2 regions of the Duganella hordei genome follow, and region 1 is predicted to be linked to the other one. Evidence: predicted binding sites of a transcription regulator. Region 1 holds the regulator's gene; the other holds the start of a gene.
The links. The regulator LexA, encoded in region 1, represses DNA repair genes until DNA is damaged. The targets are predictions, from matches to a motif close to ACTGTATNNNNATACAGT.

Region 1 (4,054 bases):
GGACGACCTGGTCGACCTGATGACGGACGACGAGTTGAAGCAGGCACTGTCCCGGCTGGATCACGCCTACGCCGCCGTCTACGCCGAAGGCAAGCAGCGCGCCGACCAGATCATGGCCGCCCGCGAAGCCTGGCAAACCAAGACCAACGAATTCGTCGCCACCGAGAACGCCCGCACGCAGCAGGTCGCCCTGGTGCAGCAGACCGAGGCCCGCAACGGCGCCTCGACCGCGCGCGCGTCGGGTCCGGTGCCCACGCTGGCGGTCAAGCACTGAATTGTTTTGCCAAATCCTTAAGTTTGGTTATACACTTGGTTTTTCAGACTATAACTAAAAAGGTGTGACATGAAAGCTTCGTCGATAATCGGGTTGTGCATGGTATTGGTCAGCGGCAGCGTGCTGGCGGATGAGCTGGCCGATGCCGACAAGTTGATGGCCGCCAAGGACTACACCCGCGCGCTGCCGATCTACGCCAAGCTGGCCGCCGGCGGCAACGCCGTCGCGCAATTCCACCTGGGCGAACTGTACTGGTACGGCGAAGGCACGGCGGTGGACATGGCCAAGGGCGACGAGCTGTTCAAGAAGGCCGCCGACGCTGGCGTGGCCGACGCCAAGGCGGCCTTGCAGATGACGCCGCAGCGCCAGGCCAAGCTGAGCCAGATCGACTACTACGCCAACAAGTACGACGGCTCGGATATTACGCTGAGCAAGTTCAACTGCGTCAAGCCGGACATTCCAGCGATGTCCACCAATGTCAGGGACATCAAGGCGGTCGGCGTCAACGTCGACGCCTGGCTGGCCTGCTACAACGGTTTCGTCAAGAACCTGAACAGCCTGCTGCCAGCCGGCAAGGCAATCCCGGCCGACCTGCCCAACCTGATGACGGATGCCGAATTTGCCCAGTCCATCGCGCGCATGGACCAGGCCTACGCGGCCGCCGGCGCCGATGCGAAGAAGCAGGCCGACAGCGTGAACCTGGCGCAGGCAGCCTGGGAAGCCAAGACCACCGAGTACGTCAAGACCGCCAGCGCCCGCAGCCAGAACGCGCTGACCCAGCGCCAGGCGGAAACCGACCAGCAGCAGAACTGGGACCAGAACATGCGGGTCGGCAGTTCTATCATGGGCAAGAGCACCAAATAACTACGATGTGATAACCGGGAGTAAACGATGAGAGTTGCAATAATTGCTGGTCTGATGATCGTGATGGGCACGCAGGCTTGGGCTGCGGGGACGACCGATGTGGACCAGATCGTGGCCAAGCGCCGCGCGCACCAGGCGGACATCGACTATTACACCAGCCGCTACGACGGTGCCGACCTGGCCGCCAAGGCCAACTGCGCCGAGCCGGTGATGCCGTCCCATTCCGCTTCCCGCGACGGCGTCAAGCAGGTGCGTAACAATATCGCTGAATGGAGCGAGTGCTACAACCAGTTCATCGGCAGCTATAACGCCTTGTTGCCGGCCGGCAAAGCCATTCCGGCCGACGTGGCGGCGGTGATGACCGATGCCGAGCGCAAGGTCGCGGCCACGCGCATGGATATGGCCTATACCGAGATCGCCATGGAGATGCAGCGCAAGGCGCAGGCGCTGGACGTCAAGGCGGAGTTGTGGGCGCAGGCCACCTCGGAATTCCTGAAGGACCCGAGCTACGTCAAGCACTTCAAACAGAACTACTATTCGGTCAACAACAGCGACAACGGCATGGCTTCCTATGTTGTCGGCAGCGCCATGCCTGGCCAGCGTCCGACCGCAGACAACCGCCGCTAAGACCATAGCGGCGTCCGGGCAGCTGGCGCGAACTTAGTGCCAGCTGCGCATCAGGCCGACCGCCAGGCCTTCCAGCGCGAACTCGTCCGCTTCCGGATCGACCTTGATGATCTTGAAGTCCGGATTCTCCGGCAACAATTCCACCGTGGATCCCGTCTTCCGGTAGCGCTTGACCGTGACGTCGTTGCCGATGCGGGCCACGACGATCTGGCCGTTCTTGGCGCTGTCCACCTTCTTCACCGCAAGTAAATCGCCATCCATGATGCCGGCGTCGCGCATCGATTCGCCGCGCACCTTGAGCAGGTAGTCCGGCTTGGACGAGAACATCGCCGGATCAACGCTGTAGCTGGTTTCCAGGTTTTCCTGCGCCAGGATGGGCGAGCCGGCGGCCACGCGGCCGATCAGCGGCAGCGACATCATCAGCGACGGCGGCACCTTCGGCATCGCCGGCTCGGCATGCACGCCCAGCAGGCGGATACCGCGCGAGGTGCCGGCGGCGATCTCGATCGCGCCCTTGCGCGCCAGCGCCTGCAGGTGCTCCTCGGCCGCGTTGGCGGATTTGAAGCCCAGTTCATTGGCGATCTCGGCACGGGTCGGCGGGAAGCCGGTGTTTTCGATGGCATCCTTGATCAGATTGAGAATTTGTTCCTGTCGTGCGGTGAGCTTGATCATAGAGTCCGTTGGGCCTGTGTATATAGACAGTCTGTATTTTTGTACAGTGTGAGAGGAAATGCAAGAGGATTTGTTGCTTTGGGCGAAATAAATTCATGCGGCCTCATAGGGCGGGGAATTTCGGCGGCGGGCCGGGGCTGGTTTTTTGGCCCAAAAGCTGATATAGTCGCGGGCTTACCTCTTCCCACACCTGTCTTGACGCCAGGGTGGGCTATATTCACAGTCCTTAAGGGAGTTTGCATGCGTCACTATGAAATAGTATTTATCGTCCACCCGGACCAGAGCGAGCAAGTGCCCGCCATGATCGAGCGTTACAAAACCACCGTAACGACCCGCGGCGGCGCCGTGCACCGTGTTGAAGATTGGGGCCGTCGTCAGATGGCTTACTCGATCCAGAAACTGGCTAAAGCACACTACATCTGCCTGAACATCGAATGCGACAACGAGACCCTGGTCGAGCTGGAAACCGCCTTCAAATTCAATGATGCCGTGCTGCGTCACCTGACCGTCAAGATGAAGAAAGCGGAAACCGCTCCTTCGCCGATGATGAAGTCGGTACAACGTGAAGATGCAGCGAAATCGCATCGCACCGAAGCTCCAGCAGCCGCTGCTGCTCCTGCGGCCTAATTGTTTCAGAACCGGGCTGAATCAGCTCCAGTGAATGTAAGCCAATTCATCGCCTTGATCGCCGAACGGGACGCCTTGCGCTATACCCCGGCCGGCATGCCGATCGTGAACGCTGTCCTGCAGCACCGGTCGCAGCAGATGGAGGCGGGCATTGCCCGATTGAGCGAGTTTGAAATTTCCGCGGTTGCCGCGGGCGAGATTTCAGGCCGCTTCAGTCAGGCGCCACTGGCAGGCATGTATCAGTTCACCGGTTTTCTGAACAAGAAGAATCGCAATAGCAAAAGCCTGGTGTTTCACATCATTGATTTTAGTGCTGTCCCAGACAGCTCAATTTAAATACAGGAGCCTAAAATGGCATTCGGTAAAAAGTTCGACAAAAACAAGCTCAAGCTGAAAGAAAAGCGCAAGCAACAAAACCCATTGTTCAAACGTAAGAAGTTCTGCCGCTTCACCGCAGCAAACGTTGAACAAGTTGACTACAAAGACGTCGACACCCTGAAGGACTTCGTCCAGGAAAACGGCAAAATCATGCCAGCACGTCTGACCGGTACCAAGGCGCACTACCAGCGTCAAGTTGACACCGCAATCAAGCGCGCCCGCTACCTCGCGCTGCTGCCTTACACCGATCTGCACCACGCTTAATTGCGTAGTCTAGATAAGATCCTGGAGAAGAACTATGCAAATCATTCTGTTAGAAAAAGTCGTCAACCTGGGCAACCTGGGTGAAGTCGTTAAAGTTAAAGACGGTTACGCACGTAACTTCCTGATTCCGCAAAAAATGGCTCGCCGCGCTACCGCGTCGGCCGTTGCTGAATTCGAAGTCAAGCGCGCTGAACTGGAAAAAGCTGCTGCCGCCAAACTGGCCGCCGCGCAAGCCCAAGGCGAGAAACTGAACGGCATGACCGTGAACGTTTCGCAAAAAGCTGGTGTCGACGGCCGTCTGTTCGGCTCCGTCACCAACTTCGACATCGCTGAAGCGCTGACCAAAGC
Region 2 (4,054 bases), on a different contig from region 1:
CCGCCGCCACCGCCACCACCCATGGCGCCCATGCCGCCGTCGCCGCCCATGCCGTCGCCGCCTTGCGGCGGCATCGGTGGTGCGGGCGGAGCGGGCGGCGTAGCGATAGCCTGCTGGCCGGCTGCCGTTTCCGGCGCCGGTTCGTCAAAGAGATTTGCTTGATGAGTCATAGTCGGTCAGTAATTAGATATCGGCTTCGGCTTCGTTGCCGTGTTCTTCGATCCAGGCGCGGCGGGCGGCGGCTTCGCCTTTGCCCATCAACATATTGAAGCGCGCGGCCGATTCGCCGTGCGCGTAGGCGCCCAGCGACACCGGCAGCAGGCGGCGCGTGTCCGGGTTCATCGTGGTTTCCCACAGCTGTTCGGCGTTCATCTCGCCCAGGCCCTTGAAGCGGGAGATGGACCAGGCGCCTTCCTTCAGGCCGTCCTTGCGCAGCTTGTCCTCGATCGCCACCAGTTCGCCGGCGTCGAGCGCGTACAGCTTCTGGATCGGCTTCTTGCCGCGCGCAGGCGCGTCCACGCGGTACAGCGGCGGACGGGCGATGCAGATGTTCCCGTTGGCGATCAGCCCTGGGAAGTGCTTGAAGAAGAGGGTCAGCAGCAGCACCTGGATGTGCGAGCCGTCGACGTCCGCATCGGAGAGGATGCAGATCTTGCCGTAACGGAGGCCGCTCAAATCCGGCATGGTGTCGGCGTTGTGCGGATCGACGCCGATGGCCACCGAGATGTCGTGGATCTCGTTGTTGGCGAACAGGCGGTCCTTGTCGGTCTCCCACGAGTTGAGCACCTTGCCGCGCAGCGGCAGGATGGCCTGGAATTCCTTGTCGCGGCCCATCTTGGCCGAACCGCCCGCCGAGTCGCCCTCGACCAGGAACAATTCGGTGCGCGTGACGTCGGTCGATTCGCAGTCGGTCAGCTTGCCCGGCAGGACGGCCACGCCGGACGATTTCCTCTTCTCGACCTTTTGCAGCGAGCGCAGGCGCGATTGCGCCTGCTTGATGACCAGCTCCGCCAGCTTCTTGCCGTAGTCGACGTGGTGGTTCAGCCACAGCTCGAGCGCGGGCTTGGAGTAGGTCGACACCAGGCGCACGGCGTCGCGCGAGTTGAGGCGTTCCTTGATCTGGCCCTGGAACTGCGGGTCCAGCACCTTGGCCGACAGCACGAAGGAGACGCGCGCGAACACGTCCTCCGGCAGCAGCTTGACGCCCTTGGGCAGCAGCGAGTGCATCTCGACGAAGTTCTTCACGGCGCCGTACAAGCCGTCGCGCAGGCCCGATTCGTGGGTGCCGCCGTTCGGCGTCGGGATCAGGTTGACGTAGGATTCGCGCACCACGGCGCCTTGCTCGGTCCATGCCACCACCCACGCCGCGCCTTCGCCCTCGGCGAAGCCTTCGGCGTCCGGCCCGGCGAACTGCGCGCCTTCAAACAGCGGGATCAGGGTTTCGCCGTCGGTCGATTGCGCCAGCGCCTCGGTCAGGTAGCCGCGCAGGCCGTCGTTGTACTGCCAGGTCTGCGATTCGCCGGTCTTGGCGTTGGCCAGCGTGACGGTGACGCCAGGCAGCAGCACGGCCTTGGAGCGCAGCAGGCGCTGAAGCTCGGTCTGCGAGATGGCCGGCGAGTCGAAATATTTGGCGTCCGGCCAGGCGGTGACGCGGGTGCCGGACTTCTTGCCGTCGCGCGGAGCGACGATGGAGGACAGCGGCTCGACCACGTCGCCGTGCTCGAAGGCCAGCTTGTGCAGGCCGGTGCCGTCGGGCTCCTTGCGCCAGACGGTGATCTCCAGGCGCTTGGACAGCGCATTGGTGACCGACACGCCGACGCCGTGCAAACCGCCGGAGAACGCGTAGGCGCCGCCCGAACCCTTGTCGAACTTGCCGCCGGCGTGCAGGCGGGTGAAGACGATTTCCACCGTCGGCACGCCTTCTTCCGGATGCAGGCCGACCGGGATGCCGCGGCCGTCGTCCTCGACGGTGATGCTGCCGTCGGCGTTCTGCGTGACGATGATGTTTTTGCAATGCCCGCCCAGCGCCTCATCGGAGGCATTGTCGATCACTTCCTGGATGATGTGCAGCGGGTTCTCGGTACGGGTGTACATCCCCGGGCGTTGCTTGACGGGTTCCAGGCCCTTGAGGACCCGGATGGATGATTCGCTGTAGTCGGAAACTGGTTTTTTAGTGGCCATACGTGATCAAGCTTGAGGTTTAATACTGGGTTTATGTACAGTTTTATGCGGGCGTTTGCGTATTCTATCCTCAACCGGGCGTAATCGCGGCGGAAAAGGGCCAAAAAAAAGGCGCGGGCCAATTTATACACGATGTTTACAACGACGGCCCGCCTTTTTAGACCGTTTTTACGGCGGCGTCGATAAGCTGTTTTGTATCGCAACGATCAAAACAGGGGCTTGCATGATCATCGCCATCGCCAACCAGAACGACGCCGCCAGGGCCGCAGTGGCCGCCCATCTGGCCCGGCTGCGCGCCCGCAGCGGCCATACCGTGACGCTGATCGACACCGCCGCGCGCACCGTTTCGGGGCGCGAGCTGGTGGCCGAGCTGGAACGGCTGCGCAGCCGCCGCTGCGACATCGTCATCGACACCGCGGGCCGTGACTCCGCCGATAACCGGGCGGCGCTGATCGCCGCCCGGCTGGCGGTGGTGCCGCTGGCGCCGTCGCAGGCCGATCTGGCGGGGCAGTATGCGCTGATCGCGCGGCTGAACGCGGCGCGCATGTTCAATCCGGGGCTGCGGGTGCTGTTCGTGCTCGTCGGCGACGCCGATGCGGCCGAACTGGCGGCGGTGCGCGCTTATGTGGCGCATGTGATGTCGGCGACGCTGGCCCACACCGTGCTGCACGCGGGCGCCAACGGCGACATGGAGTCCCTCTATCACGAAGTTTTTACCCACTAGCAGAAAGACCGCATCATGAAGAAGTTAATACTCTCCGCCTCAATTTTTGCCGCTGTCTTTGGCGGCAGCGTGCGCGCGCAGGATGCCGCGCCGGCGGCGAAGCCGGACAACGAGACCAGCTTCAACGCCGCCGTCGTCAGCGATTACCGATATCGCGGCGTTTCGCAAACCCGCTTGCAGCCGGCGCTGCAGGGTGGCTTCGACTACGTCAACAACCCGACCGGCTTCTATGCCGGCACCTGGCTGTCGACCATCAAGTGGACCAAGGACGCGGGCGGTGGCGGCGACGTCGAATGGGATATCTACGCCGGCCAGCGTGGACAGGTGAGCGAGGCGGTGTCGTATGACGTCGGCGTTCTGGGTTATGTGTACCCGTCGAACGGCCTCGATAAGGTGTCCGGCTTCGTCGACGCCAACACCGCCGAAATCTACGGCCAGCTGGGCTACGGGCCGGCCTACGTCAAGTATTCGCACGCGGTGACCAACCTGTTCGGCTTCGTCGACAGCAAGAACAGCGGCTATCTCGATATCGGCGCCAATATCGATGCGGGCGAGGGCTATACCGTCAACCTGCATGCGGGCCACCAGAAAGTGAGGCGCAACGACGCGGCAAGCTACACCGACTGGAAAATCGGCGTGACCAGGGACTTCGGCGTGGTGACCGGCGCGCTGGCCGTCATCGGCACCAACGCCAGCAAGACCGCCTACGCTTCGCCGGCCAACGGCAAGTTCCTCGGCAAGACCGCGCTGCAGGTGATTGTTAACAAAACCTTTTAAAAACGGTCTTCAATCGAAGGCGACATCCTCCAGACGGAAGCGGTACTTGCGACGCTCAGGCAGCGTCCAACCCGGGCCGGGTTCCGCGGAGCGTGGCTTCTTTCCACGGCGGTTAATACGATCGCCGATGGATCCTGCGATGCCCCATTCCTGCCGGCCTGTTCGATCAGATCGAGCAGGGTATGGGCTGCTAACTGCACACTGATTGTTCTGTTCCGGAAATAGGTTCCGCCAGAAGGGTTCAGAAGAAATAGCAGAAGACTTCAGAACAGGGACTCCGCGCGAACACCCCATACATATCCTCCCCGCGATTTTTACGGTTTGTTTACACCCGCTCTCCAAGTCTTTACAAAATCTTTAGACCCTTCCCGC

Region 2: ABWW33_RS09095 (DNA topoisomerase IV subunit B) is a predicted target of LexA. The motif match lies at 2,206-2,223, and genes of this name have one in related genera.

Annotation. Positions count from the first base shown of each region.
Region 1 covers NZ_BPWI01000027.1:19,981-24,034, forward strand. Annotated here, with positions in the region: gene ABWW33_RS31125 (hypothetical protein) at 1-274, shown strand, start outside; gene ABWW33_RS31130 (tetratricopeptide repeat protein) at 374-1,138, shown strand; gene ABWW33_RS31135 (hypothetical protein) at 1,166-1,765, shown strand; gene lexA (transcriptional repressor LexA) at 1,799-2,437, opposite strand; gene rpsF (30S ribosomal protein S6) at 2,678-3,064, shown strand; gene priB (primosomal replication protein N) at 3,095-3,400, shown strand; gene rpsR (30S ribosomal protein S18) at 3,416-3,706, shown strand; gene rplI (50S ribosomal protein L9) at 3,741-4,054, shown strand, end outside.
Region 2 covers NZ_BPWI01000003.1:215,436-219,489, reverse strand. Annotated here, with positions in the region: gene parC (DNA topoisomerase IV subunit A) at 1-170, opposite strand, end outside; gene ABWW33_RS09095 (DNA topoisomerase IV subunit B) at 184-2,181, opposite strand; gene ABWW33_RS09090 (P-loop NTPase family protein) at 2,405-2,905, shown strand; gene ABWW33_RS09085 (TorF family putative porin) at 2,921-3,682, shown strand.